3 regions of the Pseudomonas pergaminensis genome follow, and region 3 is predicted to be linked to each of the others. Evidence: riboswitches for the same ligand, from Rfam matches in the RefSeq annotation. Region 3 holds a riboswitch; each other region holds the start of a gene.

Region 1 (6,782 bases), 310 kb from region 3:
CGCCACGGATCAGCGTGCCGGGCAGGCTATCGGTACCTGCGGCGCTGTAGATCGAGCGACGCTTGCCGGCGCCCATGGCCAGGGCCATGCGCGCCGGGCCTTGGGCCGGTACGACGACCATGCGCAACGAGCGGAACGTGCTGTCCTTGGCGCGGGTGCGCAGCGCGACCTCCCGTTGCGCCTTGTCGCCGTTGCGCGCGATCTGGTCGAGCATATAGGGCGGGATGAGGCAGAAAATCGGATTGCGATGCTGCTGACGAACACACATTGGCTGGCTCCATTTGGCATGTGACAACGTCCGAGTAATCGATTCAGGATAGACCCAGGGGGCTAACGCGCATCATCAATTGTCATTAACGTATGTTGCAGTCGTGTTTATCCAAGGAGGACTTACCGATGCCCGCACGTAAAACCAAAATCGACCTTTCGTACCGTCCCCGGCTCGCCGACCTGCGCCCATTGATCGCACCAAGCCCCACGTTACTGGCGGCGCGAGCGGCGACACCCCGCGTCACACCGGCCAAAGACTTGAAGGACCGGCGCGGTTACGCTGACGACTTTCTCGGCAGCTTCGCGGTGCCCTGGCCCACGGTCGAGGAGGCCTTGGCGGCTGATACACAGAAACGCCTGGACTACACGCACTTCTCAATCACGATGTCACGCGCGAAGCGCCTCGCACTGTACGTGGGCGTCAACATCGACGGCGGCCAGCACGTAGACATCATCCGCAGCAACGACACCTGGGCCTATGACGGCCGCTTGCCCACGGACGCACAGGTGGGCGAAGCGCTCTATGCCAGCAATGGCCTGGACCGCGGCCACCTGGTCCGCCGCCAAGACCCCAACTGGGGCGACACGGCGCAAACCGCCAACCTCGACACCTTCCATTTCACCAACTGTTCGCCGCAGATGAGCGGGTTCAACCAGAAGACCTGGCTGGAGCTCGAAGACTACATCCTCGACAACACCCAACGCTGGAAAGCCCGGGCCACCGTGTTCAGCGGCCCGGTGTTCGCCGACGACGACCGTGTGTACCGAGGCGTGCAGATCCCCAAGGCATTCTGGAAAGTCGTCGCCTACCTCAGCGATGACGGCAAGCCTTCGGCCAGTGCCTACATGATCGATCAGAGCCGCGAACTGGGCCAACTCGACCTGGTGTTCGGCCAACTCAGGACCTACCAGCGCAGCGTGATCCAGATAGAACGCCTGACCGGCATCCGCTTCGCCAACCTGGCCGACTACGACGGTTTCAGCAACGAAGAACGCGCCACCGGCACGCGCATTGAAGCGCTGATACAAGGTCCAGAGGACATTCGTCTCTGACCGAGGCTTCACATGTTGAACGGCGTCACACCCAACACCAACCACGATGCGAAGCGAGCCGCTCTTGCTCTTGCTCTTGATCCTGCTTTTGATCTCAGGCGCCCCGTCAAACACGCTGGCCGGAATTCGACAGGGATTTGGGGGGTAAACCGGCAGGGATGCCGGTTTAGCCGCCCCGCGCCATGGATGGCGCGTGGCGGCGGCCCCCCAAATACCTGTCGGATTACGGGCACACCGAGCCTAGGCGAGGTGCCGAGTGTTGGGGCAAGAGCCCTTTGGTTACTTTGGGGCTCTTTTCCAAAGTGACCCGCCGTAAGGACGGAACCCATAGCAGCCCTTACCTAAATAACGGATATGTACCCGGTAAGATCCAACATCTAGGTCGGCTGTCAGGCCGCCTTCGCAGGCAAGCCAGCTCCCACATTTGGATCGTGGGGTGACAGTTAGAGTGTGGTCGGCTGTCAGGCCGCTTTCGCAGGCAAGCCAGCTCCCACATTTGGATCGTGGGGTGGCAGTTAGAGCGTGGTCGGCTGTTAGGCCGTCTTCGCAGGCAAGCCAGCTCCCACATTTGGATCGTGGGGTGGCAGTTAGATTGTGGTCGGCTGTCAGGCCGCTTTCGCAGGCAAGCCAGCTCCCACATTTTTGGATCGCGGGGGGACAGTTAGAGTGTGGTCGTCTGTCAGGTCGTCTTCGCAGGCAAGCCAGCTCCTACATTTTTGGATCGCGGGGCGACAGTTAGTTTGTGGTCGGCTGTCAGGCCGCTTTCGCAGGCAAGCCAGCTCCCACATTTAGATCGCGGGGCAACAGTAAAAGAGTGGTCGGCAGTTAGGCCGCCTTCGCGAGCAAGTCAGCTCCCACACTCTGGATCGCGGCGGTTAACAGTAAGGTTGCGCCCGGCCGTCAAGCCGCCAGCGCCGTACCCAGCGTGGTGTCGATACCTGCGCCCGTTGGCCGCCCCTCATTGCGCATTGATGTAATGAAACTGCGCCTGGGTCTTCTCAACCGCCGTACGCACTTTATCCTTCTGCGCATCGGTGCCCGAGTAATAAATCTGCATGCCCTTCAAATCCTGCCCTTCAACCGCCTTGCCAATCACGGCAACATCAACCGGCGTACTGGCACCGATAATCAAAAAGAACCCATCGCCCAAGCGCTTGGCATTGAGCAGCTCTCCCCGCAGTTGCGCAGCGTTCTGCTCACCGGCCATGGAAATCGCCAAGGTATCGCCGAACATACCGCTCTTGGGGATGCTCGTCGTGTGCAAACGGAGCTGTTCCGACCCGGCCGGCATCGATTTGACATAAGCGGTGGTGGCCTCATCAAAAATCTGCTTTTCAGATTTACCCTGGGTGGCACAACCGGCGAGCGTGGCGACGAGGACGAGCGCGATGAAAGATTTCACTGTGTATTCCTTGTGATAAAGCGATCCATTGGCTGCGCATCATAGGAGCCCCACCGTCAAAGAGCTACCACTGGCTTTTCGGCCTCCCGTTCAACCTCGCGATCGACTACCATACCGCACCGGTTCCCAAACGGGACTAATAGGGAATTCGAAGCGCGGTACCTGCGCGCCAATCGGAACTGCCCCCGCAACTGTAGGTGCTGAGCCTGCTCCTCGATGCCACTGGACCTTGTCCGGGAAGGCCGGAGCGTGGCGACGACGCATCAGTCAGGAGACCTGCCGGCTCATGCTCAATCACTAACCGGCGGGGTGTCCGGGAAGGACATTCTTGCCTGTCTCTACCACAGCGCTCGAGGGTGTGTTTCCGAACCGTACCTCCCCAGTTCCACGTACGGTTCATTCGGAGATAGCCCCATGCTGCCACGCGTTACCGCCCTGCTCACCGGCATTGGCTGCTGTGCCCTGGCCCACGCCGCGCCCACCCACTACCCGCTGACCGTGGAAAACTGCGGCAGCAGCCTCAGCTTCCAACAAGCCCCCGCCCGTAGTGTGACCATCGGCCAAGCCGCCACCGAGATGCTGTATGCCTTGGGCGTGGGCGACAAAGTGGTCGGCACCTCGCTGTGGTTCAACAGTGTGTTGCCGCAATACAAAACGCAGAACGACCGCATCGAGCGCCTGGCCAACAACGAGCCGAGCTTCGAAGCCGTGATCGCCAAGCGCCCGCAACTGGTGGCCGCCGAGCTGGAATGGGTGGTCGGGCCGCAAGGCGTGGTCGGCACCCGCGAGCAATTCCATGAACTGAAGATCCCCACCTACCTGCTGCCCTCCGACTGTGAAGGCAAGGACAACTTGGTGGGCGCCGACGGCACGCGGCTGGAGCCGTTCCGTATCGAGACTATCTATAAGAGCATCAGCCAACTGGCGCAGATTTTCGACGTTCAGGATCGCGGCCAGCAGTTGAACGATGAGCTCAAGGCACGCCTGGCCAGGTCCGTCGCCACCGTGCAAGGCAAAGGCCTCAAGCAGGCCAGCGCGCTGGTGTGGTTCTCCAGTTCGGAGATGGCCAGCGACCCGTACGTGGCCGGCCATAAAGGCATTCCCGAATTCATGCTGCAAACCCTCGGCCTGTCCAACGTGGTGCAGTCCGATGAAGAGTGGCCCGCCGTCGGCTGGGAAACCATTGCCAAGGCCAACCCGACCTTCCTGGTGATCGCGCGCATGGACCGCCGCCGCTACCCCGCCGACGACCATGAAAAGAAACTGGCGTTTTTGCGCAGCGACCCGGTGACGCGCAACATGGATGCGGTGAAAAACAACCGTATCATCATCCTCGACGCCCTGGCATTGCAGGCCAGCATCCGCATGTTCGACGGTCTTGAACAACTGGCCACGGCCATCGACGGCTACGACCTGCCGAAATGATGCGCACCCTACTCGCCCTGGCCCTGCTCCTGGCCGCCGTACTGGCCGGCGTGGCCATCGGTGAAACCGCCATCTCGCCGCACGTGGTGCTCCAGGTACTCGCCAACAAACTGTGGGCGGCCGGCTACGTGCTCGACCCCATCGACGAAGGCGTGGTGTGGAATTACCGCCTCACCCGTGCCCTGGTCGCAGCCGCGTGCGGTGCGGGGCTGGCCACCTGCGGGGTGATCCTGCAATCGCTGTTGCGCAACCCGCTGGCCGATCCGTACCTGCTGGGCATCAGCGCTGGCGCTTCGACTGGCGCGGTGTTGGTGGCGTTGATGGGCGTGGGCGGTGGCTTGATTTCGTTATCGGCCGGCGCTTTCGTCGGCGCGATGGCGGCATTTGCGCTGGTGATCCTATTGGCGCGTGCCAGTGGTTCGGCCAGTGGCACCGGCCAGATCATCCTCGCCGGCATTGCCGGCTCGCAGCTGTTCAATGCACTCACCGCGTTTCTGATCACCAAGTCGGCCAGTTCCGAACAGGCGCGCGGCATCATGTTCTGGCTGCTGGGCAACCTCAGCGGCGTGCGCTGGCCCTCGGTGTGGCTGGCGGTGCCGGTAGCGGTCGCTGGGTTGGCCGTGTGCCTGTGGCACCGGCGGGCGCTGGATGCGTTTACCTTCGGCAGCGACTCGGCGGCGTCCCTTGGTATCCCGGTGCGCCGCGTGCAATTTGTGCTGGTGGGATGCGCGGCCCTGGTGACGGCGGTGATGGTGTCGATTGTCGGCTCCATCGGCTTTGTCGGGCTGGTGATTCCCCACGCCGTGCGCTTGCTGCTCGGCACCGGGCATTCACGCCTGCTGCCGGCGAGTGCGTTGGGCGGTGCGCTGTTTTTGATTGCGGCGGACGTGCTTTCACGCACCTTGATCAAGGGCCAGGTGATTCCGGTCGGCGTGGTCACTGCGCTGGTCGGCGCGCCGGTGTTTGCGCTGATCCTGATCGGCCGGAGGAATGCGCGATGACGGTACTGAGCTGCACGGGGTTAGGCTTCAAAGTACGCGAGGTCGAGTTGCTGCGCGATATTCACTTGGACGTTCATCTGGGTGAAACCCTGGGAATTGTCGGGCCGAACGGCTCCGGCAAGTCCACTTTGCTCAAGCTGCTCGCCGGCCTGCGCACGCCGGCGGCCGGCGACGTGTTGCTGGGCGGCCAGCGCCTGGGCACGCTATCGCGCCGCGCCATCGCACAACAACTGGCCGTGGTGGAACAGCAGGCCGACACCGACGACGCCATCCGCGTGTTCGACGCCGTGGCGCTGGGCCGTACACCGTGGCTGTCGGCGCTGAGCCCGTGGTCCAGTGACGACGACGCCATCGTGAACCAGGCCTTGCATGACGTCGACGCCATCCACCTGAGCCAACGCGCCTGGCGCAGTCTCTCGGGCGGTGAACGCCAACGGGTGCACATCGCCCGTGCGTTGGCGCAACGGCCGCAGATCCTGTTGTTGGATGAGCCGACCAATCACCTGGATATCCAGCATCAGTTGGGGATCTTGAAGGGTGTACAAGGCTTGCCCGTCACCACCCTGATTGCCCTGCATGACCTCAACCAGGCGCTCACCTGCGACCGCCTGGCGGTGCTGGATCACGGGCGGTTGGTCGCCCTGGGAGAACCGCTGGAAGTGCTGACCGCGCAACGGTTGCAGGAGACGTTCGGGGTGCAGGCGCATTACCTGACAGACCCGTTCGATGGGGCGCAGATACTGCGGCTACGCCCAAACTGATCAACGCATCCCACTGTAGGAGTCGGCTCCGACAGTGGGCGTTGGTGTTAGAGGGTGCGCTGCATATGCGTCGTGCGCCACACCGGGTCAGCGTCCACATCCACCACCTCGAACCCCTGCCGAAGCCAAAAATCAATCGCCCCCGGCAAAAACGGATGGGTGTGCAGGTACATCACCGCGACCCGTTGTGCTTTGGCCTGCGCCTCCAGCGCACGGTACAACTCGCCCGCCAGGCCAAAGCGGCGAAACGCCGGCAGCACAAACAGGCGCACCACCTCCACGGTCCTGTAGCCGTGGTAATTCAACTGCGGGAAACGCCCGTCATAGGGCAGGTAGCCGATGGCAGCGACGATCTGGCCCTCATCACGCGCGATCAGAAATCGCCCATCGCCGTGCAGATAAATCGCCTCGAAATGCGCCAGGTCCGCCGGCATGCCTGTCGCAGTGAGCGTGGGAAACAGCTCGGCACGGGCTTGCAGCACAAACCTCACTACCTCAGGGATATCCGCCGCCGTGACCGCCTGAATGATGGGCCCTGGGCTCATGCAACCTCGATCTGCGTAATCCCTACCACCTGTGCCTGCTCCAGAATTTCCTCCGGCGTCGCATCCGCAGGCGGCAGGATCAAGCCATTCTCCGCATCGCCAAAATGCAACTGCAGCAGGTGCAACGCCGCTTCATGCACCGGCAATTGAAGTTGCTTGAGTTCGAATACCTGGGTGCGGGGCTCGTTGTTGAACAAGTAGTCGAGGGTGAATTCGCGCATGGGGGAGTCCTTTTTATAGAAGAAGAGCAACTGATTAACCTGACTCATCGATCAGGTTTTAAGTTCCCAAACCCATTTGCGCGCTCATAGCGAAGGTAGCCATG
Region 2 (6,782 bases), 2.1 Mb from region 3:
TTTTGGAAAGGCCCAAAAGTAACCAAAAGGCCTTCGCCCCAACACTCGGCACCTCGCCTAGGCTCGGTGTGCCCTCACTCCGGCTTGAATCCGTGGGCCGCCGCGCTGGGCCATCCTTGGCCCAGCGCGGCTAACCCGGCGTCCTGCCGGGTTACCCACGGATTCAAGCCTGCGTTCGGCCAGCGTGTTTGACGGGGCGCCTCAGATCAAGAGCGACTCGCTTCGCATCGTAGATACGCTTTTCGTTTTCTGTAGGAGCCGGCTTGCCGGCGAAAAACGTGAGACCGCCGCGTTTTGTCTGATTCCCCGCGTCATCGTTGAAGACCATCGCCGGCAAGCCGGCTCCTACAAGACCGCGTTTGATTTTGCCTTTGCTTTACACCACTCAAGCCGGCTGTCAGGCCGCTGTGCTTTTGATTTTGATCTTAGGCGCCCCGTCAAACACGCTGGCCGGAATTCGGCAGGGATTTGGGGGGTAAACCGGCAGGGATGCCGGTTTAGCCGCCCCGCGCCATGGATGGCGCGTGGCGGCGGCCCCCCAAATCACTGTCGGATTACGGGCATACCGAGCCTAGGCGAGGTACCGAGTGTTGGGGCAAGAGCGCTTTGGTTACTTTGCCGCTTTTGCAAAGTGACCCGCCGTAAGGGCGGAACCATAAGCGGCCATTACCGCAGCAACGGATATGTACCCCAACCCAAACCCCATCATTGACCATCCCCCAAGCACTGCGTAGCCTTGCACCCTCGAGGTTCTTCAGCCCAGGCCGAAGCTAAGAAGGGAACGCGGTCCAAGCCGCGGCTGCCCCCGCAACTGTAAAGGGTTCATCTGACTGCCACGCCACTGCCATTACAGCGGGAAGGCGCAGCCAGCGCCGGTCGCAAGACCCGCAAGCCCCAAGCCAGGAGACCTGCCTCGCAACCGATTTTCCAATTCAACCGGGCGGGGTGATCCGGTGACGAAATCCGCTGCTGCGTGCCGTCGCAGGGCCTATCGTCCCGTATGCCCGCCCCCAAGGGCATCCGATGAAAACACTGGCCAAACTCCCCGTCACCATCGTTACCGGCTTCCTCGGCTCGGGCAAGACCACCTTGCTGCGCCATATGCTCGACAACGCCCAGGGCCGCCGTATCGCGGTGATCGTCAATGAATTCGGCGAGTTGGGCATCGACGGTGAAATCCTCAAGCAGTGCTCCATCGGTTGCACCGAAGAAGAAGCCAACGGCCGCGTCTATGAGCTGGCCAACGGCTGCCTGTGCTGCACCGTGCAGGAAGAATTCTTCCCGGTGATGCGCGAATTGGTCGCCCGTCGTGGTGACCTCGACCATATCCTCATCGAAACCTCCGGCCTGGCCCTGCCAAAACCGTTGGTACAAGCCTTCCAGTGGCCGGAAATCCGCAGTGCCTGCACCGTTGACGCGGTGATCACCGTGGTCGACAGCCCGGCCGTGGCCGCAGGCACCTTCGCGGCGTTCCCGGACCAGGTTGATGCCCAGCGCAAACTTGACCCGAACCTGGACCACGAATCACCCCTGCACGAGCTGTTCGCCGACCAACTGGCCAGCGCCGACCTGGTGATCCTCAACAAGAGCGACTTGATCAGCCCCGAAGACCTGGCTCGCGTGCGCCTGGAAGTCGCCGAAGAACTGCCACCCGCGGTGAAGATCATTGAAGCCAGCAGCGGTCGCCTGCCGCTGGACGTGTTGATCGGCCTGGGTGCAGGCTCCGAAGAACACATCGACGGTCGCCACAGCCATCACGATCATCATCACGAAGGTGAAGACGATCACGATCACGACGCCTTCGATTCCATCTCCATCGACCTGCCGCAAGCCGACGAAGCGCTGCTGCTCGACGCCCTGACGCAACTGGTGGTGCAGCACGGCATCTTGCGCGTCAAAGGCTTCGCCGCCATCCCGAACAAGCCGATGCGCCTGCTGATCCAGGGCGTGGGCACGCGTTTCGACAAGCACTTCGACCGTGCCTGGAGCGCTGACGAGCCGCGCATCACGCGCCTGGTGCTGATCGGTCAGGACCTCGATGCGGCCGGCCTTGAAGCGCAACTGCGCGCCGCCCTCAGCGTTTAACCCATGCACCTGCTCAGGACCCAGCCCGGTGGTTTCGTCTCGGACGACAATATTGCCGACCTTGGCCAGACCCCCGCTGAACTGGTGATCCTGTGCAGCGGTGATTCCAGCCTGGCGCTGCTGGCCGAAGCGGCCCAGCAGTTACCCGACGACTACCCCAGCTTTCGCCTGGCCAACCCGATGCAGGTGCAGAACCATGCCTCGGTCGACCTGTATGTCGATGAGGTGCTGCGCCATGCCAAGGTCATCCTGATTTCGCTGCATGGTGGCATCGGTTATTGGCGCTACGGCATCGAGCGCCTGGTGGAGTTGGCCGAGCGTGGCGTGCAGCTGATTCTGGTGCCGGGGGATGATCGCCCGGACCCGGAGCTCAGCGGGTTGAGCACCGTCGGCGCCGAAGCGCGTGATCGCCTCTGGCACTTCCTGCGCCAGGGCGGCCTAGGCAATGCGCTGGATTTTTATCGCTGCCTGGCCAGTGCCTACCTGGGCCGTGACTACGCCTGGGCGGAGCCGCAGACCCTGCCGCGCACGGCGATTTATCATCCGCGCCACGCTAACGCCCGCCTGAATGATTGGCAGGCCGACTGGCACGCCGACTGGCCGGTGGCGGCGGTGCTGTTCTATCGCTCCCATTTGCAGGCGGCCAATACCGGTTTTATCGACGTGTTCTGCCAGCGCTTGCAGGCCGCGGGGCTTAACCCGTTGCCGATGGCGGTGGCCAGTTTGAAAGAGCCCGGCTGCCTGGCGGTGGTCGAGGACTGGCTGGATGAGGTGGGTGCGGCGGTGATCCTGAACACCACCGGCTTCGCCCAGTCCAGCCCCGAAGCGCCGCACTTGCGGCCGTTTCGCCGCAATATCCCGGTGATCCAGGCCATTTGCGCCCAGGACAACCAACCTGGCTGGGAAGCCAGCGAGCAAGGCCTCGGCCCGCGTGACTTGGCCATGCACATCGCCCTGCCGGAGCTGGATGGACGGATCATCAGCCGGCCAATCAGCTTCAAGGACCTGGCCTGGCGCAGCGAGCGCAGCCAGTCGGATGTGGTGTGCTACCGCGCCGCGCCCGAGCGCATGGATTTTGTCGCGGAACTGGCACGACGCTGGGTCGAGTTGGCGCGAGTGCCGAATGCGCACAAGCGCATCGCGCTGATCCTTGCCAACTACCCGACCCGCGACGGTCGGATTGGCAATGGCGTGGGCCTCGATACCCCAGCGGCCGCACTGAATATTTTGCGTGCCCTTCAGGCTGAAGGCTATCCGCTGCCGGAGACCTTGCCCGACAGTGGCACGGCGCTGATCCACGACCTGCTCGGCGGCGTCACCAACGACCTCGACAGCCTCGACCTGCGCCCGTGCCATCAAAGCCTGGGCCTGGACGACTACGCGGCGATGTTCGCTCGCCTGCCCCAAGCCAATCGGCAGGCCGTACTGGAACGCTGGGGCACGCCACAAAACGATCCGATGTTCCGTGATGGCCGCATGATGATCGCTGGCCTGCGCCTGGGCCTGACCTTTGTCGGTATCCAGCCGGCCCGGGGTTATCAGGTGGACGCCAGCGCGGTGTACCACGACCCGGACCTGGTGCCGCCCCACGCGTACCTGGCGTTCTACTTTTGGCTGCGCCACACCTACGGCGCCCATGGCGTGATCCATGTGGGCAAGCACGGCAACCTCGAATGGCTGCCCGGCAAAGGCGTGGGGCTGTCGGAAAACTGCTGGCCCGACGCGCTGCTGGGGCCGCTGCCGAATATCTATCCCTTTATCGTCAACGACCCGGGCGAGGGCGCCCAGGCCAAGCGACGCACCCAGGCGGTGATCATCGATCACTTGATGCCACCGCTGACCCGTGCCGAGACCTATGGCCCGCTGCGTGACCTGGAGCTGTTGGCGGACGAATATTACGACGCCCAGTTGCTGGATCCGCGCCGCGCTCTGGAATTGCAGAAAGACATCCTCAAGTTGGTGCGCGAAACCCGTATCGACCAGGAACTGGAGCTGGAAAGCGACGCCGATGCCGCCGTGTGGCTGCCGCGCCTGGACACTTACCTGTGCGACTTGAAGGAGTCGCAAATCCGCGACGGCCTGCATATCTTTGGCGAGTCGCCCGAGGGGCGTTTGCGTATCGACACCCTGCTGGCATTGCTGCGCATCCCGCGGGGCGATGGCCGTGGCCCGCAGTCGAGCTTGCTGCGGGTGCTGGCCAAGGCCTTCGACCTGGGCTTTGACCCCCTCGATTGCGCCCTGGCCGAGCCGTGGACAGGACGGCGCCCGTTGGTGCTGCAGAAGATCGACGGGCAGTTGTGGCGCACCGCCGGCGATACCCGCGAACGCCTGGAGCTGTACGCCGCGCGGTTGATCGAGCAGGCGCTGGAAGGGCCGCTTGAGCAGTTGGAAGAGCCCGGCTGGGAGGATGTGAAAGCCGTGATCGAAAGCCTGCGTATCGTCGTGGCGCCACGCCTGGACGCCTGTGGTCCGGCGGAAATGCGTGGGCTGCTCGATGCCTTGAGCGGCCGTTTTGTGCCCGCTGGCCCTAGCGGTGCGCCGAGTCGCGGGCGTCTGGATGTGCTGCCGACCGGGCGCAACTTTTTCAGCGTCGACGTGCGCAACCTGCCCACCACCACCGCGTGGCGCATCGGTTTCCAGTCGGCCAACCTGATTCTTGAGCGACACCTGCAAGACCACGGCGACCACCTGCGCCAACTTGGCCTGTCGGTATGGGGCACCGCCACCATGCGCACCGGCGGCGATGATATCGCCCAGGCCATGGCGCTGATGGGCGTGCGCCCGGTGTGGGCGACGGGCAGCCAGCGGGTGGATGACTTTGAAATCCTGCCGGTCAGCCTGCTCGACCGGCCGCGCGTAGACGTGACGCTGCGGGTGTCGGGCTTTTTCCGGGATGCCTTCGCCAACCTGATCCGCCTGTTCGATGCCGCCGTGCAAGCAGTGGCCGCGCTCGACGAGCCGGACGACATGAACCCGCTGGCGGCCAAGGTGCGCAGTGAGCGCGAGGCGTTGCTCAAGTCCGGCCTGGACGACGAGGCCGCTGCGAAACAGGCCGGTTGGCGCATCTTCGGCGCCAAGCCCGGCGCCTATGGCGCGGGCGTGCAGGGCGCGGTCGACGGTCGCCTGTGGCAAAGCCGCGAAGACTTGGCCGAGGTCTACCTGAACTGGGGCGGCTACGCCTATGGCGGTTCCGACGAAGGCACCGCCGCCCGCGAGCAATTCGCCCAGCGTCTGAGCCAGGTGCAGGCTGTGTTGCAGAACCAGGACAACCGCGAGCACGACCTGCTCGATTCCAATGATTACTACCAATTCCAGGGCGGCATGCTTGCTGCCGTGGAAACCCTGAGCGGCGATAAGGCTGCCAGCTATCATGGCGACCACAGCCAGCCCGACCTGCCGAAGATCCGCACCCTGAAGGAAGAGCTGAACCGGGTGATCCGTTCCCGCGCCGCTAACCCCAAGTGGATCGAAGGCGTGAAGCGCCATGGTTATAAAGGTGCGTTTGAGATGGCGGCGACCGTGGACAACCTGTTCGCCTTCGACGCCACCACCGCGCTGATAGACGACCACCAATATGCGCTGTTGGCCGACGCCTATCTGCTCGACCCCGATACCCGGGCCTTTGTGCAACAGCACAACCCCGACGCGCTGCGCGACATGACCGAGCGCATGCTAGAAGCCCAGCAGCGTGGCATGTGGCAGGAACCGGGGGCGTACCGCGAGGCGTTGGAAAACCTGTTGCTGGATATCGAAGAGGATGGCTGAAGGCAAGCTTGTTGTGGTGAGCGGGCTTGCCCCGCGCTGGACTGCGAAGCGGCCCCAAAAACCGGACACCGCGTTTTGCCAGGAAGAATCCGTTTAGCTTTATTGAGGCTGCTACGCAGCCCAGCGCGGGGCAAGCCCGCTCAGTACAGTGTGGTTGCTTGTGTCGCAGAATTTGAAGAGGGATCGTATGACTGATATTCCCCATTTTCCGCTGTCCGCCGTAGTCGGCGCCGATGACCTGAAACTGGCGCTGTGCCTGACCGCCATCGACCCGAAGATCGGCGGTGTGCTGATCGAAGGCCCGCGCGGCATGGCCAAGTCGACTTTGGCGCGTGGTTTGGCGGACCTGCTGGCCAGTGGTCAATTCGTGACTTTGCCCCTGGGCGCGACTGAAGAGCGCCTTGTCGGCACGCTGGACCTGGATGCTGCATTGGGCGAGGGCCGGGCGCAGTTTTCGCCCGGCGTATTGGCCAAGGCGGATGGCGGCGTGCTGTACGTCGATGAAGTCAACCTGCTACCCGATCATTTGGTGGATTTGCTGCTGGACGTGGCCGCCAGCGGCACCAATCTGATCGAGCGTGACGGCATTTCCCATCGCCATTCGGCGCGGTTCGTGCTGATCGGCACCATGAACCCGGAGGAGGGCGAGTTGCGTCCGCAACTGCTCGACCGTTTCGGTTTCAACGTGGCGTTGAGCGGGCAGACCTTGCCCGCCGAGCGTGGGCAGATTATTCGTCGGCGTCTGGATTTCGACAGCGACCCGGCGGCGTTCTGCGCGCAATGGGAAACGTCGCAGGCGGCGTTGCGCGAACGCTGCATTCAGGCGCGGGCACAACTGGACACTATCGCGCTGGACGACGAGGCGCTGGCAAGGATCACCGAACGGTGCTTCGCGGCGGGCGTCGACGGTTTGCGTGCGGACTTGGTCTGGT
Region 3 (6,782 bases):
CCACCCAGAATTTTTCGCCTGCGGCCGAAGATGTGCTCTTCCGCGCGCTGGGCCTGGTCGGCACGCCTTACCGTTGGGGCGGCAACACGCCGGACTCCGGCTTTGATTGCAGCGGCCTGATCGGTTTTGTCTTCCGCGATGCGGCGGGGATCTCCCTACCGCGTACCACCCGCGAACTGATCGTGATGCGCGCGCAGGATGTCAGCGAGCAAAACCTGCAGACCGGCGACCTGCTGTTCTTCGCCACCGGTGGTGGTTCCCAGGTCAGCCACGCCGGGATCTACGTGGGCGAGGGCCGCTTCGTGCACGCGCCGCAAACCGGCGGTACGGTCAAGCTGGATACCCTGTCCAAGGCGTATTGGCAGAATGCCTACCTGAGCGCCAAGCGCGTGCTGCCAGGAAACCTGGCGCGCAACCCCTGACATACCGCTGTGTAGGAGCCGGCTTGCCGGCGATGAGGCCCTTTATGCCGCCATCGCCGGCAAGCCGGCTCCTACCGTTTATTTAGCGGCCGACACGCGCCACACCTTGTTCCCCACATCATCGGCCACCAGCAAATCCCCTTGCTGATCAATCACCACGCCCACCGGCCGGCCCATGGCTTTCTCATCCTTGTCGAGGAACCCCGTCAGCACGTCGACCGGCTGTCCTTTGGGTTGCCCGCCCTCGAACGGCACAAAGATCACCTTGTAGCCACTGTGCGGCTTGCGATTCCACGAACCATGCTGGCCGATAAATGCGCCGTTGCTGAACTGCGCCGGGAGTTTGCTGCCCTCGGCAAACGTCAGCCCCAAGGACGCCGTGTGCGGGCCTACTGCGTAGTCGGGTGCAATTGCCTTGGCCACCAGGTCCAGGTTCTGCGGTGAAACGCGCACATCGACATGCTGGCCGTAGTAGCTGAATGGCCAACCATAGAAGGCGCCATCCTTGACCGAGGTGATGTAGTCCGGCACCAGGTCGCTGCCGATCTCGTCACGCTCATTCACCGCCGTCCACAGCTTGCCGCTCTGGGGTTCCCAGGCCATGCCGTTGGGGTTGCGCAGGCCGGAGGCGAAGATGCGGTGCTCGCCGCTGGCGCGGTCTACTTCCCAGATCGCTGCCCGACCCTCTTCCGCTTCGAGGCCGTTTTCCCCCACATTGCTGTTGGAGCCGACGCTGACGTACAGCTTGCTGCCGTCCTTGCTGGCCACCACGTTCTTGGTCCAGTGGTGGTTGATGCTGCCGCCCGGCAGGTCGACGACCTTGGTGCCGGCTTGCTTGATCGCGGTTTCACCCGGTTGATAGGGAAAGCGCAGCAACTTGTCCGAGTCGGCCACGTACAGGTCGTTGCCGACCAGCGCCATGCCAAACGGTGAACTGAGATTTTCGAGGAACACTGTGCGGGTTTCCGCGACGCCATCGTGGTCGGCGTCACGCAGCAACGTGATGCGATTCGGGCTTGGCACACCGGCACCGGCGCGGCCCATGACTTTTTCCATGACCCAGCCACGAATGCCTTTGGCGTCATCCGGCTTGGGCGGCGCGTTGGTTTCCGCCACCAGCACGTCACCATTGGGCAGCACATACAGCCAGCGCGGGTGGTCCAGGCCGTCGGCAAAGGCCGCCACCTGGGTGCCAGCGGCGGCGGTGGGCTTCGCGCCTTCGGGCCAGCCGATGGCCGGCGCGATATTCACGGTGGGGATCAGCGTCTTGTTCGGTTCCGGCAGCTTGGGCGAGGGGCCGGTGCCGTCGGAGACCTGGAGGGTGGAGCTCTCACCACAGGCGGCGAGGGTGCCGGCGATCATGATGAGTAGGGCGAGTCTGGTTTTATGCATGGTGTTCTCCTTGATACCTGTAAGGGTAGAGGAGGGCGGCAGTGCGATGGTTCAAGTGCAAGGCCAGCTTTAATTGACGCTCCACCCCCAACCCACTAACCTTCGCCGCTTGTTCCAGGTGCTCTGTGACCCATGGGTCGACGGAGTGAAACAGGGAAGCCGGTGAGTGAGCGCACTTGTACACAGTGCTGCCGCGATTCCGGCGCTGCCCCCGCAACGGTAAATGAGTCAAGACGGCGCCTTTTGCCACTGTATCGAGAGCGATATGGGAAGGCGCGCCGTCGGCCTGCCTGCTCGACAAAAGCAAGCGTCACTCATGAGCCCGGAGACCGGCCTGAAACATCCAACAGCATCACGGTGGGCGATGCTTGGCTGTCTTTTATCTTTTTTCCTGCCCGCCGTTTTTGTCCAGCCCCAACGGAGAGCTGCCATGACCGATTCCCCCGACCGCGACGAACGCCACCTGGCGCGCATGCTGCGCAAAAAAGCCGTGATCGACGAGCGCATCGCCAACTCCCCCAACGAATGTGGCTTGCTGCTGGTATTGACCGGCAACGGCAAAGGCAAGAGCAGCTCCGCGTTCGGCATGCTGGCCCGGGCCATGGGCCACGGCATGCAGTGCGGCGTGGTGCAATTCATCAAGGGGCGCAACAGCACTGGCGAAGAGTTGTTCTTCCGCCGCTTCCCCGAGCAAGTGCGCTTCCATGTGATGGGTGAAGGTTTCACTTGGGAGACCCAGGACCGCCAGCGCGATATCGCTGCCGCCGAAGCCGCCTGGGCGGTTTCCCGTGAATTGCTGCAAGACCCGGCCATCGGCCTGGTGGTGCTCGACGAGTTGAACATCGCCCTCAAGCACGGCTACCTCGATTTGGACCAGGTTCTCAGCGACCTGCAAGCCCGCCCGCCGATGCAACATGTGGTGGTCACCGGTCGGGGTGCCAAGCCTGAATTGATCGAAATGGGCGACACCGTCACCGAAATGGGCATGCTCAAGCACGCGTTTCAGGCTGGCATCAAGGCACAGAAGGGCGTCGAACTTTGAATCAGCCCCGTCATTGCCCGGCTGTCCTGATTGCCGCACCGGCGTCCGGCCAGGGCAAAACCACCGTCACCGCCGCACTGGCGCGGCTGCACCGCAACCTGGGGCGCAAGGTGCGCGTGTTCAAATGCGGCCCGGACTTCCTTGATCCGATGATCCACGAGCGTGCCAGCGGTGCGCCGGTTTACCAATTGGACATGTGGATGGTCGGCGAACAGGAAAGTCGCCGCCTGCTGTGGGAAGCGGCGGGGGAGGCGGACCTGATCCTGATCGAAGGCGTGATGGGCCTGTTCGACGGTACACCGTCCAGCGCCGACCTGGCCCGACACTTCGGCGTGCCGGTGCTGGGTGTGATCGACGGCACGGCCATGGCGCAGACGTTCGGCGCCTTGGCGCTGGGCTTGGCGCGTTATCAGCCGGATTTGCCATTCGCTGGCGTACTGGCCAATCGCGTCGGCACCCTGCGCCATGCGCAATTGCTGGAAGGCAGCCTCACCGAAGGCCTGCGCTGGTACGGCGCCTTGTCCCGCGAGACCGGTATCGAATTACCCAGTCGTCACCTCGGCCTGGTGCAGGCCAGCGAACTGAATGACCTCGATGCGCGCCTGGACGCGGCTGCCCAAGCGTTGGGCAGCAGTTGCGAAGTGGCGTTGCCGCCACCGGTGACCTTTGCCGCGCCGCAAGTGATCGACGCCGAGCCATTGCTCAAGGGCGTGCGCATCGCCGTGGCGCGTGACGAAGCCTTCGCCTTTACCTACGGCGCGAGCCTCGACCTGCTGCGGGCAATGGGCGCCGAATTGAGCTTCTTCTCGCCGATCCATGACCGCGAATTGCCTGACGCCGACAGTCTTTATCTGCCTGGTGGCTACCCTGAATTGCACCACCAGGCGCTGTCGCAAAACACCTCGATGCTCGACGCTATCCGTGCCCACCACGCGGCCGGCAAACCCTTGCTCGCCGAGTGCGGTGGCATGCTCTACCTGCTCGACTCGCTGACCGATGTCGACGGCACCCGCGCCGAACTGGTTGGCCTGTTGCAGGGCGATGCCGTGATGCAAAAGAAACTCGCGGCCCTGGCCCTGCAAAGCGTCGAATTGCCGGAAGGTACGCTGCGCGGCCACACCTATCATCACTCCCTGACCAGCACCGAGTGGCAACCGATTGCCCGTGGCCTGAGCCCCAATGGCGGGCGCGGTGCCGAGGCGGTGTATCGGCAGGGGCGGATGACCGCGTCCTATGTGCATTTTTATTTTCCGTCGAATCCGGCTGCGGTGGCCGCGTTGTTTGCGCCGCACCGGGAGGCCGGCATCGCAGGCAAGCCAGCTCCCACATCGACAGTGTTAACAGACCAGCCGGTGGGAGGGGCGGTGCGACGATTCGACTTGCCCGCGAAGAGGCCATGACCGACAACGCCTTCCCCGAGGCCGACCGCCAAGCCGTCTACCGCGCCATTGCCGAACGCCGCGACATGCGCCACTTCAGCGGCGGCACTGTCGCCCCCGAATTGCTGCACCGTCTGCTCCAGGCCGCGCACCAGGCGCCGAGTGTTGGCTTGATGCAACCGTGGCGTTTTATCCGTATCAGCGACCGTGCCTTGCGTGGCCAGATTCAACAACTGGTGGAGCAAGAGCGCATACGCACTGCCGAAGCCCTGGGCGAGCGCTCCGATGAGTTCATGAAGCTCAAGGTCGAAGGCATCCACGACTGCGCCGAAGTGCTGGTGGCGGCGTTGATGGATGACCGTGAGCGGCACATTTTCGGCCGGCGCACCTTGCCGGAAATGGACATGGCGTCGCTGTCCTGCGCGATCCAGAACCTGTGGCTGGCAGCCCGCGTCGAAGGCCTGGGCATGGGCTGGGTCTCGCTGTTCGAACCCCAGGCGCTGGCCGACCTGCTGGGTTTGCCGCCGGGTGCCAAACCCCTGGCCGTACTGTGCCTGGGGCCGGTGGACGAGTTCTATCCGGCACCGATGTTGCAGCTCGAAGGCTGGACCGAGCCTCGGCCATTAAGTGACATGTTGTATGAGAATGTGTGGGGAGTGAGTCAATGAGTGTGGCCTTGCTGTGTGTCGCTGCCGTGGCGCTGGATGCGCTGCTGGGCGAGCCCAGGCGCTGGCATCCGCTGGTGGCGTTCGGCAATTTTGCCGGGCGCATCGAGCAACGTTTCAACAGCGGTGGTCGCGGCTGGCGCAGCCATGGTGTGACCGCGTGGGTTATCGCCGTGGTGCCGTTGACCCTGCTGGCCACGGCCTTGTCGTGGGCGCCGTATATCGGCTGGGTCCTGGAGATCCTGGCGTTGTACTGCGCCCTCGGCATGCGCAGCCTCGGCGAGCATGTGATGCCGGTGGCCCAGGCCCTTCGCAGCGATGACCTGGAGGAAGCGCGCACGCGCGTGAGCTACCTGGTCAGCCGCCAGACCAGCGAGCTGGACCGCACCGAAGTCGCCCGCGCCGCCACCGAATCGGTGCTGGAAAACGGCAGCGATGCGGTATTCGCCGCGATTTTCTGGTTTGTGGTCGCCGGTGTGCCGGGCGTGGTGCTTTACCGCCTGAGCAACACCCTTGACGCCATGTGGGGGTATCGCAACGAACGCTTCGAGCGTTTCGGCTGGGCTGCGGCAAAAATCGACGATGTGCTGAACTACATTCCTGCACGTCTTGTGGCATTGACCTACGCGCTGCTGGGCAAGACGCGGCTGGCGCTCAAATGCTGGCGCACCCAGGGCCCGACCTGGGACAGCCCCAACGCCGGCCCTGTGATGGCTGCCGGTGCAGGTGCCCTGGGCGTGGAGCTGGGTGGTGCGGCGATCTATCACGGTGAAGTGCACCAGCGTCCGCGATTGGGCGAAGGCCCGGCGGCGGATGCCGATTCCATCGAACGGGGCTGGCAACTGGTGCAGCGCGGCGTATGGTTGTGGCTGCTGATCCTATGTGCGGGGGCGCAATTCTATGCTTGAACACGGTGGCCGGCTGCGCAAGGCAGCGATTCAGTACGGGATAGCCGAGGCCGACTGGCTCGACCTGTCCAGCGGCCTCGCGCCTTGGCCTTGGCCGATCCCCGAGGTTCCCCTGCGCGCCTGGGCACGCCTGCCGGAAACCGACGACGGCCTGGAGCAGGCCGCCAGCGAGTATTACGGCGCTGCGCACCTGTTGCCGGTGCCCGGCTCCCAGGCGGCCATCCAGTTGCTGCCGCGCCTGCGCCGTGCCGGCAAGGTCGGCGTGCTGTCGCCGTGCTACGCCGAACACGCCGAAGCCTGGCGCCGCGCCGGTTACGTGGTGCGCGAAGTGCAGGAACAGGAAGTCGACTTCTTCCTTGATGGCCTCGACGTGCTGGTGGTGGTCAACCCCAACAACCCCACCGGCTTGAGCCTCAGCCCACAGCGCTTGCTGGACTGGCACTCGCGGCTGGCCCAGCGCGGCGGCTGGCTGGTGGTGGACGAAGCGTTCATGGACGTGACGCCCCAATTGAGCCTGGCGGGCCACGCGCATCAGGTCGGCCTGATCGTGTTGCGCTCGTTTGGCAAGTTTTTCGGCCTCGCCGGTGTGCGGCTGGGCTTTGTGTTGGCCGAGCGCAAGTTGCTCAAATTGCTCGCCGAACAGGTCGGGCCATGGGCGGTCAGCGGGCCGACGCGGGTGCTGGGCCAAGTGTGCCTGCGCGACACCGCCGGGCAAGCGCGGCAACGCGCACGATGCATCGAGGCGGGCCAGCGTCTGTTCGCTTCGCTTGAGCGCCACGGCTTTCAACCCCAGGGCGGCTGTGCCCTGTTCCAATGGCTGATCACGCCCCACGCCGAACGCATGCATGAATTCATGGCCCAGCGCGGCATCCTGCTGCGCCTGTTTGTCCACGACAGCAGCCTTCGCTTTGGCTTGCCCGATACCGAGGCCGACTGGCAGCGTCTCGACGCAGCCCTGGTCGCCTACAAGGAAG

The links. Region 3 has a riboswitch for cobalamin ahead of cobO (cob(I)yrinic acid a,c-diamide adenosyltransferase). Riboswitches for the same ligand answer to the same signal wherever they lie in the genome.
Region 1: linked by a shared signal. The riboswitch ahead of KUA23_RS20540 (ABC transporter substrate-binding protein) and the one ahead of cobO (cob(I)yrinic acid a,c-diamide adenosyltransferase) in region 3 are both predicted to bind cobalamin.
Region 2: linked by a shared signal. The riboswitch ahead of cobW (cobalamin biosynthesis protein CobW) and the one ahead of cobO (cob(I)yrinic acid a,c-diamide adenosyltransferase) in region 3 are both predicted to bind cobalamin.

The regions. Positions count from the first base shown of each region.
Region 1 is NZ_CP078013.2:4,549,669-4,556,450, forward strand. It holds gene KUA23_RS20525 (M4 family metallopeptidase) at 1-268, opposite strand, end outside; gene KUA23_RS20530 (DNA/RNA non-specific endonuclease) at 397-1,323, shown strand; gene KUA23_RS20535 (hypothetical protein) at 2,282-2,725, opposite strand; cobalamin riboswitch at 2,829-3,023, shown strand; gene KUA23_RS20540 (ABC transporter substrate-binding protein) at 3,140-4,150, shown strand; gene KUA23_RS20545 (FecCD family ABC transporter permease) at 4,147-5,151, shown strand; gene KUA23_RS20550 (ABC transporter ATP-binding protein) at 5,148-5,912, shown strand; gene KUA23_RS20555 (GNAT family N-acetyltransferase) at 5,960-6,457, opposite strand; gene KUA23_RS20560 (hypothetical protein) at 6,454-6,678, opposite strand; gene KUA23_RS20565 (GNAT family N-acetyltransferase) at 6,723-6,782, opposite strand, start outside.
Region 2 is NZ_CP078013.2:2,757,594-2,764,375, forward strand. It holds cobalamin riboswitch at 731-930, shown strand; gene cobW (cobalamin biosynthesis protein CobW) at 1,024-2,085, shown strand; gene cobN (cobaltochelatase subunit CobN) at 2,089-5,850, shown strand; gene KUA23_RS12555 (magnesium chelatase ATPase subunit I) at 6,038-6,782, shown strand, end outside.
Region 3 is NZ_CP078013.2:4,854,862-4,861,643, reverse strand. It holds gene KUA23_RS21975 (C40 family peptidase) at 1-422, shown strand, start outside; gene KUA23_RS21970 (PQQ-dependent sugar dehydrogenase) at 501-1,814, opposite strand; cobalamin riboswitch at 1,914-2,166, shown strand; gene cobO (cob(I)yrinic acid a,c-diamide adenosyltransferase) at 2,245-2,856, shown strand; gene KUA23_RS21960 (cobyrinic acid a,c-diamide synthase CobB) at 2,853-4,256, shown strand; gene bluB (5,6-dimethylbenzimidazole synthase) at 4,253-4,903, shown strand; gene cbiB (adenosylcobinamide-phosphate synthase CbiB) at 4,900-5,808, shown strand; gene cobD (threonine-phosphate decarboxylase CobD) at 5,801-6,782, shown strand, end outside.